3 regions of the Colwellia sp. MB02u-9 genome follow, and region 3 is predicted to be linked to each of the others. Evidence: predicted binding sites of a transcription regulator. Region 3 holds the regulator's gene; each other region holds the start of a gene.

Region 1 (3,289 bases), on a different contig from region 3:
GATCAAGTCACGTTTAGTAGATAAAGGCTTAATACTACTTGCGGGTGATTATAGACAACTTTTACCTTATATAGATGAGTGTAAAATACCTCAAGACAAACGCCTGGCGATATTATCTCGCTGGCCCGACGGCATTACGCAACTAGTGGCTAAAAATGCTAACACTTCTAGGCTGTTGACGGGGCGTTTTGACACTATTGCGGTGCGTGTTACTAGCCAGCCAGACGTTGTGGCACTTTGTCTTGCCACTAATAAGCCGATTGTTTCTACGAGCGCGAACTTAAGTGGTAAACCTCCGGCCAAAACATGGCAAGGAATTCCCAATGATCTCGCTAATAAAATTGATTTTATTATTAAAGGAAAAACTCTAGGCTTTGATCAGCCTTCTACTATTATTGATGCATTATCTGGAGATGTTATTCGCTCATGAGCACTATAAATATTAATGTTGTTGTTGAATTTTTAAAATCGTTGCAAGACCAAATTTGTTCCGCGTTAGAGGCTGCCGACGGTAGTGGTAAATTTATTGAAGATAATTGGCAGCGCGCTGAAGGCGGTGGTGGCAGAACCCGAGTACTCACAAATGGTAGCGTTATCGAGCAAGGCGGGGTCAATTTTTCAGTGGTTTCTGGTGATAAGTTACCACCATCTGCAACAGCACACCGTCCAGAATTGGCTGGCCGTAAATGGCAAGCTTGTGGTGTATCATTAGTTATTCATCCTAAAAATCCTTTTATTCCAACATCTCATGCCAATGTCCGATTTTTTATTGCTGAAAAAGAAGGTGAAGAACCTGTGTGGTGGTTTGGTGGTGGTATTGACCTCACGCCTTTTTACCCGTTCAAAGAAGATGTTGTGCATTGGCATCAAACGGCAAAAGATATTTGTCAGCCTTTTGGTGACGATGTTTATCCAAAATATAAAAAGTGGTGTGATGAATATTTTCATTTAAAACACCGCAATGAAACTCGTGGCGTTGGTGGCTTATTTTTTGATGATCTTAATAAATGGGAATTCGATAAGTGCTTTGATTATATGAAAGCAGTTGGAAAAGGCTTTCTTGATGCTTACATACCTTTAATAGAAAAGCGTAAAGCAACGCCCTTTGATGATAATCATCGTCAATTTCAACTTTATCGTCGTGGCCGCTACGTTGAATTTAATTTAGTTTTTGATCGCGGCACCTTATTTGGTTTGCAATCAGGTGGCAGAACAGAATCCATTTTGATGTCAATGCCGCCACTGGCACGTTGGGAATATAATTTTCAGCCGGAAGCTGGCAGCCCAGAAGCAGCACTACAAGACTATTTAGTACCGCAAGATTGGTTATAACCTAGCATTACCGCTTGTTGTTTATTAACCTAGCAATCCACATCAACAGAAAAGTTCGCTGTAGGTGTGGTTGCTACGTTAAGTTACCCAAGTTAAGTTTTTAATTTCAAGACCATTAAAGCCTATTTTTTTAGGGTTTATGATAAAGCTTGAGCTAGATCAAACTGTCGAAAACCAGGCGCGCGTAAAATTACCTTAGTGAACAAATTTAATATTTTTTCTATTTATAAAAGGTAACGCTCTAATGAAAACCTCAGTAATTAATGGACTCATCCTCTCCGCTCTTACATTATCTCCCCTTGCACTGGCTAACCAAGCTGGCGACTTTGTCGTTCGTGGTGGCGCCACTATGGTTGATCCTGCCAGTAATAAAGCTAACGTGTTCCTCGATGGCGCTGATTCAGGTTTAGATGTCTCAGCGGATGGTGATACTCAGCTTGGTGTTAATTTTGTATATTTTTATGATAAAAACTGGGCTATTGAACTCTTAGCCTCAACCCCGTTTTCTCATGACATAAAACTGCATGCCGATGGCGCAACCACAACGCTTGGTAAAATATCTCATTTACCACCGACATTAAGTGCACTGTATTACTTTGATACTCACTCAGCGTTTAAGCCCTATGTGGGTGCGGGTATCAACTATACAATTTTCTTTGATGAGAAGTTTTCTTCAACTTATAAAGAGGCCGGTTTTAGTGATTTAGACTTAGACGGGTCGTTCGGACTGTCTGTTCAACTTGGTGCTGATTACCAACTTGACAAAAACTGGTCATTAAATGCTTCCGCTCGTTATATTGATATTAATACGGATACCAGTTTTAAAGTAGGTGGTAGTGTTAATGGCAGTGCTGAAGTTGAAATAGACCCTATGGTTTATTCACTAATGTTAGCTTATAAATTTTAAAGAGACTTTAACCATATTCAGCACGGGTCAAAGTGATGAAAAAAGCAGTTACCCAGTGACTGCTTTTTTGTTTTCATTGTTTAACAACTAGGGTAGTCTACCGCTAAACATTTAAGCTAGTAATCTTATGGATCAGTATCGCGTATTTGGTAATCCTATCGCTCAATCAAAATCTCCCTTTATTCACCAACAGTTTGCGCTACAGTCAAAGCAAACAATGAACTACCAAAGTCAGTGGGTTGCATTAGATCAATTCGACAATGCCGTAAAAGAATTAATCGGTAACAATGGCAAAGGCGCCAATGTTACCGCACCATTTAAAGAACAAGCATTTGCCCTGTGTCATGAGTTGAGTGAAAGAGCCAAGTTAGCTGGCGCAGTGAACACCTTAATTTTTTCTAATGGAATTATTTATGGTGATACTACAGATGGTGTCGGCTTAGTTAGTGACTTACTCAAGCATCAAGTGCAACTGCGAGATAGTAAGGTGTTATTACTCGGTGCTGGCGGAGCCGCAAAAGGCGTTGTTCAATCAATATTAGAGCAGTCTCCTCAATCATTAACTATTGCCAATAGAACATTAAGTAAAGCACAGGCCATTACTAGCCAGTATCCTAATGAGGCTATTGATGCTGTTACTTTCGCAGAGACCCATAACTTAGCATTTGATATTATCATCAATGCCACATCAGCAGGTCTATCCGGCGATAGCTTACCGATATCAGATCACACAATTAAAAGTTCAACAGTTTGTTATGACATGGTGTATGGCAAAGAGCCAACCGCATTTTTAAAACAAGCAAAACAGCTAGGTGTTGAACATATTATTGATGGCTTAGGCATGTTAGTGGGGCAAGCTGCGGCAAGCTTTCATTTGTGGAGAGCCGTTAGCCCAGCAGTAGAGCCTGTACTTGTCTCCTTAAGAGCTCAGTTAAAGTAATGAAAGTGAAGCGAGCATAAGATGAACCAAGCAATTTTATTTAATGATGATCTACATTTTGATCAGCAGCATGATGCTTGGTCTTTTACCGGACAAGTTTCAGGACAGCG
Region 2 (3,289 bases), on a different contig from region 3:
AGATACTTATTCTGGCCCCGACGATCCATTTTTAACTATGCTAAATCATTCTGGTTATAGTTGGGTGGTATTAACCAACCTCGAAGGTAAACCTTTACTTGTTATTGATGCTGATGGCTTCTTGCGTAGCGCACTGTTTCAGTCAGAAAACTTTGACCCTTACAATTTTTGTCATCGTCCGGTTGTTATCACTGATGAAACAACATCGTTAAATGAAGCCATTTTAAAAATGAAAGTGAGTACCTCTATTGATAAAAACTTCGATGGCGTGATTGAACACGATGTGCTGCTGGTATGGGGTGAAACTAAACGTATTATTACCGGTGCAGATATATTTGGCCGTTTACTTAAAGGTATGCTGCCCCCGATGCAAGATACCGATAATGCCACGGTAAAAAATAAAACTGAAAAAAGTAAGGCTAAGCCCAGTAAAGCCAAGGTCAGTAAAGCTAAACCAAGTAAAGACGAGAAATAAGCATCTAGCGCTGAATCATCCTTTTTCAGCGCACGTTTCGGCTATTAGTTTCGGCTATAAATAGCATAGCCGAAACGCTTGGTATTAGTTCTGCTCATAGTCCTGATCAAAGTCCTGGTCAAAGTCATAAAAAACAGTGATCATTGAGGTTAAATAGCCGCTAGTTATTCTGGTTTTAGGGCTAGCACGTCTGATTTTAATAAGCTTAAAATTTTCTCGGCGGTATTACCTAACACTTTTGCTTTCAAACCTTTTCGACCAATAGTACCAATAACCACTAACCCTGCTTTTTGCCGGGCCGCAATACTGGGAATTACTTTTTCGGGTTCACCGGCCTTAATAAAAAAATTCGCGACAGGAATGTCATATTCCGCCGCTAACTTTTCAATTTTATGCTTTAGGGTTTTCCCTGCTTTAATTTCTAATTCGTCTTTGTATTGTAAACCTAAGTCACGTAAAAACTTTGAAAATTGTAAGGTATAACAGACAAATAATTCTGCGTTGTTCGCTTTAGCAAACTCTTTCGCTGCCGTTAATATCTGATGATTTAGTGTTTGTTTGCTTTTGCGCTTAGTCTCTAAATCAATAGCGGCTAAGACATTTGGCGATTTACGCCATTTATGATCACTGACAATAAATATCGGCGCTGGGCACGCGCGTAATAATTGCCAATCGGTAGATGTGTATAAGAAAGTCTCAGTGCGATGGGCTGTTTTCACTACCATTGATAGCTGGTGTTGTTTTGCGTAGTCACTTATCCAATGGTCAATACGCTTTTCCCATACGACTTCATAACTGTAATCAATGTCGTCAGGCACTAAGGTCTTGAGTGATTTTTCTGCGTTATAGGTGACCGCATCGATTACCGCTTGTTTAATATTTTGTGGATCATCTTGAATATGACGTAAACTTTGATAACAAAAATAAACAATATGCAATGATTGGCTTTTAGTTTTAGCCAGTTCACAAGCTCGTTTTATAGCGACTTGTTTGCTGTCTGATAAATCGGCAACAACGAATATTTTACTCATAATATCTTCTTTTATTTATAGGTATAAATTAAAAGTAGCATACAAAAATTTATTTACTTTGATATAAAACAACTATCTAAAAATTAATGACGAGGAGTTATTGATCACGATAAATTTAACATCTGGACAGATGATTTTAAGAGTTAAGCAGGTCATTATAGGCGAGTGTAATGCTTAACTTGCCCAGGTATTTAATCTTCAACTTTTGCTTTATGTTTTTTATTAAAATAAAGATATAAAAAGCCAGCGATAACAATATTTAAGATACAACGCAATACCTCAGCGAGTTGAATATTTGCGTCTGCTAAAGCATATATCAAGTCAACCGCAGAGCCAAATCCTAGTATGATCGCTATAATAATAAATATTTTTTCTAAAGACATTGAATTAGACATGGGTTTCTCGATAAACATAACGACATTAAGCGACATAAAATGATAGTGGCTTATTAAAACAGTTCTGCTCTTGCATTTCGCAATCAAACCGAACTAGCTAAAGGCTAATTATACAGGTTAATATGCAGATAATTAGTATATAGGTTAATAACTTACTTAACCTATATACTCGCTTTATTTAAGGTAAAAACAACAGAGCCCACTGATTTAAGGTAAAAACAACAGAGCCCACTGATTTAAGCGCTTATTTTTACAAAAAATACAAACAATGCAAACAATAAAAATTACGCCACAACACCAGCTTGCAATAACGCGGCAACTTTCTCGTCATTATACTGTAAAAACTGCGTTAAAATCTGTTGGCTATGTTGGCCAATATTTGGCGCGGCGTGTTTATATTGTAATGGCGTATCCGATAAGTTAATAGGTGATGCCACGGTTTTAATTAGCCTACCGTCTTTATCCGGTACTTGTTTTACCATCTCGCGATGGTGTATTTGTGGGTGGTTAAATATTTGCTTTAAGGTATTTACCGGTCCACAAGGTACCGCGATTGCTTCTAATATCGTGACCCAATAATCAGTGCTTTGCTTAGCGATAATAAGCGCTAAAAGCGGCACAAGTTCAATACGGTTTTCGACCCTATGTTGATTAGTTTTAAATAAGGCATTGTTTGCTAATGCTGAGCACTGAGCGGCCTGACAAAATCGTTCAAACTGTTGATCATTACCTATCGCTAATATCAAGCTGCCATCATTAGTCGCGAAGGTTTGATAGGGCACAATATTGGGGTGAGCATTGCCTAAACGCTTTGGATTTTCACCTGTGGCTAAATAGTTCATGCCTTGATTAGCCAGTGTTGCCACTTGAACGTCAAGTAAGGCAATATCTATGTGCTGGCCTTTGTTGGTATGGGCTTTAGCGAGTAATGCCGCAAGAATAGCATTCGCGCTATAAAGCCCGGTCATTACATCAATCACGGCCACGCCAACTTTCATCGGTTCGCCATCAGCAGCACCGGTTAAACTCATTAAGCCACCCTCACCTTGGATCATGGCATCGTAACCAGCTTTATGTGCGTATGGGCCATGTTGACCAAAGCCTGTGATTGAACAATAAACTAATTTAGGGTTGAGTTTTTTTACTTGCTGATAACTCAACCCATATTTTTCAAGACCGCCCACTTTATAGTTTTCAATTAAAACATCGGCTTTAGTGATCATGTCTTTTATCACTTGTTGACCTTGTCGCTGGGTTATATCAATAGCGATTGACTGTTTGTTGCGGTTTGCACTGTGGTAATAGGCAGCTTGGGCAGGTTCATTACCATGCGCTGGTTTAATAAATGGAGGACCCCAGTGACGGGTATCATCACCTTTTTTGGGTCT
Region 3 (3,289 bases):
ACCGCTAGCGCCAGAAATTCTTGCAACAGGATTAATGCGTTATTCTGAACGTGGCATAGATTATGTGTTGGAATTAACTGATATGATCCGCCATAATCGACATTACTTCGCGCTATATAATAAATAAGCGCTATGTAAATGTGCTATTCCTAATTTAGGTATAAAAATAGATTTATAAATAAATTCAAATATCATGTCGGTTAAAAAAATTTCGCTTGAATTGCTTTGAAAAAGTAGTACTTCCTCAGTTTTTTATCAGCAAAAGTAATACCTCTAACTTAATAATAGCCTTATTATTATGCTATCACAGGTAACCGTTTTACATTATTTACCTTAAGGACATTATCGTCATATACTTTTGGCTAAAGGCTGTTAAAACTTCAGCGCATAATCTAGTTTAAGTTATTAAACAAGAAAAGTTGAACTAGGCGTTTAATGACCCAATTCAACTTTATGCTAGTGATGTTAGCTGATATTAATCAACATCAAGTGGTGAAATGTAACCATCGGGTTTTAATGCTAATACATCACAATTAAGCCTATCAATAACATGCTCTGCGGTGTTACCAATTAGCGCTGCCGATAAACCGGTACGGCCAATAGTACCAAGAATGACTAATTCTGCATCTAATTCAGCCGCTATGCTTTGAATGATATCTTCCGGTAAACCCTCTTTAATATGGGTGTTTTCTGGCGCAATATTAAAGGCAGTTGCATGTGCTAACATCGCTTTTTGATGATATTTTAACATCGAGCGATTATAATCACTGGCATTAAACTCTGGGATTTCTATGGCGATATTTACTGGCGTTCCCGGGAATGAGTTAACTAGGTGTAAATTAGCTTTCATGACTTGGGTCAGCTGTTTAGCTTCTGCAGTGATTTTGTTATTAAGTGCTTTATGTTCTTCCTCTTCACTACCAATGTTTAACGCCGCAAGAATATTACCGTTATCAGGCCACAAATGCTCTTTCACGAGTAAAACAGGGCAAGGACATTTGCGCAGAATATGCCAATCGGTAGGCGTAAATATCACAGATTTGAATTTGTCGTGTTGATGAGTCCCTTTAATGACAATGTCATAACCATTATTGAGTACTTGAGCAATAATTTGCTCAAAGGGACGGTTATGCCATATAACCCGACAATCGATAGAAATTCCGCTTAAATCAAGATCAGCGAGTAAAGACTCTAGCCATTGAGTGCGATCATTAATAACTGATTGGCGCATGGCTTCACGCTCATCACTTGACAGCATGGTGGTCATTTCATAAGAAAAATCATAGATGGTCAAAAATGCGGTAATGCTAGCACCTGTTTTACGTGCTAATTCTATCGCTCGATTTACCGCTTTCTGCTCTTCTGTTGTTGGGTCAACAATCGCGAGTATTTTTTGATACTTTTCCATGGCTAATTCCTTTATCAATTGTCTACTAGTGTTATAACAATAGTCTACTTTGAGGCAATAATAGTTGTCTTAAATCAAATTATTATGCTATCGGTGATAAATAATATTTCACGCTAAGCATAGCGTGAAATACCTTAATAAGGCAATGTAGAAAAGCAGGTGTTAGCGTGACATTAAAGTGCGGCGCATGCGTTTAATTTGTCGAAACTTAAAATAGTAATGAGTTTACCATCAACGGCAATTAAACCATTTTTATGAAAGCGGTTAAGCAAACGGCTGATGGTTTCAACCGTTAAACCAATATAGTTACCAATATCACTGCGGGTCATAGATAAACGAAACTCAGATGGAGATAAACCACGGGCATGGTAACGAATACTTAAGGTACTGATAAATGTTGCTAGTCGTTGCTCGGCATTTTTACGATTAAGTAATGTTAGCATTTCTTGATCTTCACGGATCTCAGTACTCATCATACGTAAAATTTGTTTTTTTAATTTTGGCATGCTGTTCGATAAATTATCGAGCGTATTGTAAGGGATCTCACAAACCATTGAGGTTTCTAGCGCTTTAGCGAAACTTGGATGTTGAGCATTGGCAATAGCATCAAAGCCAAGCAAATCACCCGCTAAATGAAAACCAGTAATTTGTTCTTCACCGTGTTTACTAATGGTGTAGGTTTTAAATGTGCCCGAACGTATGGCGTAAAGCGCATGCATGGGTTGACCGTCGTTAAATATTTGCTCACCTTTATGGATCGGCAGCTTACGGTCGATAATATTATCTAACGTTTCTAACTCTTTATCATTGAGAGAAAAGGGTAAGCATAATTCACTAAGACTACAGTTTTGGCAGTGAATATGTTGATGAATAGTGCATGATTTATAACTCATAATATCCTTTAAAATTTTTCATGATGTACGCATGAATTTTTCCATGATTTTTTATATATATAATGTCCATATCAGGCACTTTATATATATAAAATAAGTATAGTATAGATGCCGTATGAAATCACTAAGCTGGCTGCTATCTTTCTAAATAGTGTATGACTCAATAATGATTTAATACTTATGGTGCCTAGTGATACTGAAAGTAAGGCAGGCAAGGTGCCTAGTCCAAAGAAAAACATGATCAAGGCACCATCAAGGGCATCGGCACTAGCCAATGCCCAAGTTAGTGTAGAATATACCAAGCCACAAGGTAACCAGCCCCATAGTGCGCCTAAAGCGAAAGCACTTTGTACGTTTTTAATGGGAATAAATTTTTTAGTCTGTGGTGCTATGTAGCGCCAAATATTTTTACCTAAATGTTCGACGCGGCTTAACCACATAAACCACTGGCCTAAATACAAACCTAATAAGATAAGAAAAACACCCGCAATAGTTTTTAACAACGAAACAGGTAATCCGATATTTTTGGTCGCCATTGAGCTAGTGAATGCGACAAGAGCGCCAATAAGACTATAAGAGGCGATACGACCCAAGTTATAGGCCAATATAATGGCGTATTTTTTATGACGAGAGGTATCAGAAATCGCCGTCGTCAGCATGGTGCTAATACCACCACACATCACTATACAATGGCCTGAGCCTAATAATCCGATGATAAATGCGGAGAAAAAATCAAGGCTCATAAACTATTTTTTGACCTTTGCGTCTGCTTGCTCTTGTGAGGTGTTTGTTTTGTCTATCTGTGTTGTTATTGGCGTAGCATTATTGCTTTGATGGATGCTTTTTTTATCATGATCATCTTCAAATAAAATGCTCATGCCTTGCTTTTCTAAATCATCAAATTGCTCAGTTTTTACCGCCCAAAAAAAGAGATAAATACCAATAGCGGTAAGTAAAATAGCAATGGGAATTAATACGTATATCACAC

The links. The regulator FNR, encoded in region 3, switches genes on or off when oxygen is low (the NO sensors DNR and NnrR bind a similar motif). The targets are predictions, from matches to a motif close to TTGATCTAGATCAA.
Region 1: H4J65_RS01655 (OmpW family protein) is a predicted target of FNR. The motif match lies at 1,482-1,495, and genes of this name have one in related genera.
Region 2: H4J65_RS14420 (universal stress protein) is a predicted target of FNR. The motif match lies at 1,565-1,578, and genes of this name have one in related genera.

The regions. Positions count from the first base shown of each region.
Region 1 is NZ_JACGVF010000065.1:63,989-67,277, forward strand. Features, by position in the region: gene H4J65_RS01645 (Sua5/YciO/YrdC/YwlC family protein) at 1-430, shown strand, start outside; gene hemF (oxygen-dependent coproporphyrinogen oxidase) at 427-1,332, shown strand; gene H4J65_RS01655 (OmpW family protein) at 1,577-2,239, shown strand; gene aroE (shikimate dehydrogenase) at 2,367-3,179, shown strand; gene H4J65_RS01665 (hypothetical protein) at 3,201-3,289, shown strand, end outside.
Region 2 is NZ_JACGVF010000098.1:63,760-67,048, reverse strand. Features, by position in the region: gene H4J65_RS14425 (DUF21 domain-containing protein) at 1-475, shown strand, start outside; gene H4J65_RS14420 (universal stress protein) at 640-1,506, opposite strand; gene H4J65_RS14415 (hypothetical protein) at 1,698-1,901, opposite strand; gene H4J65_RS14410 (CaiB/BaiF CoA-transferase family protein) at 2,186-3,289, opposite strand, start outside.
Region 3 is NZ_JACGVF010000095.1:15,219-18,507, reverse strand. Features, by position in the region: gene H4J65_RS11270 (glucosaminidase domain-containing protein) at 1-127, shown strand, start outside; gene uspE (universal stress protein UspE) at 476-1,408, opposite strand; gene fnr (fumarate/nitrate reduction transcriptional regulator Fnr) at 1,582-2,301, opposite strand; gene H4J65_RS11255 (sulfite exporter TauE/SafE family protein) at 2,382-3,044, opposite strand; gene ccoS (cbb3-type cytochrome oxidase assembly protein CcoS) at 3,048-3,289, opposite strand, start outside.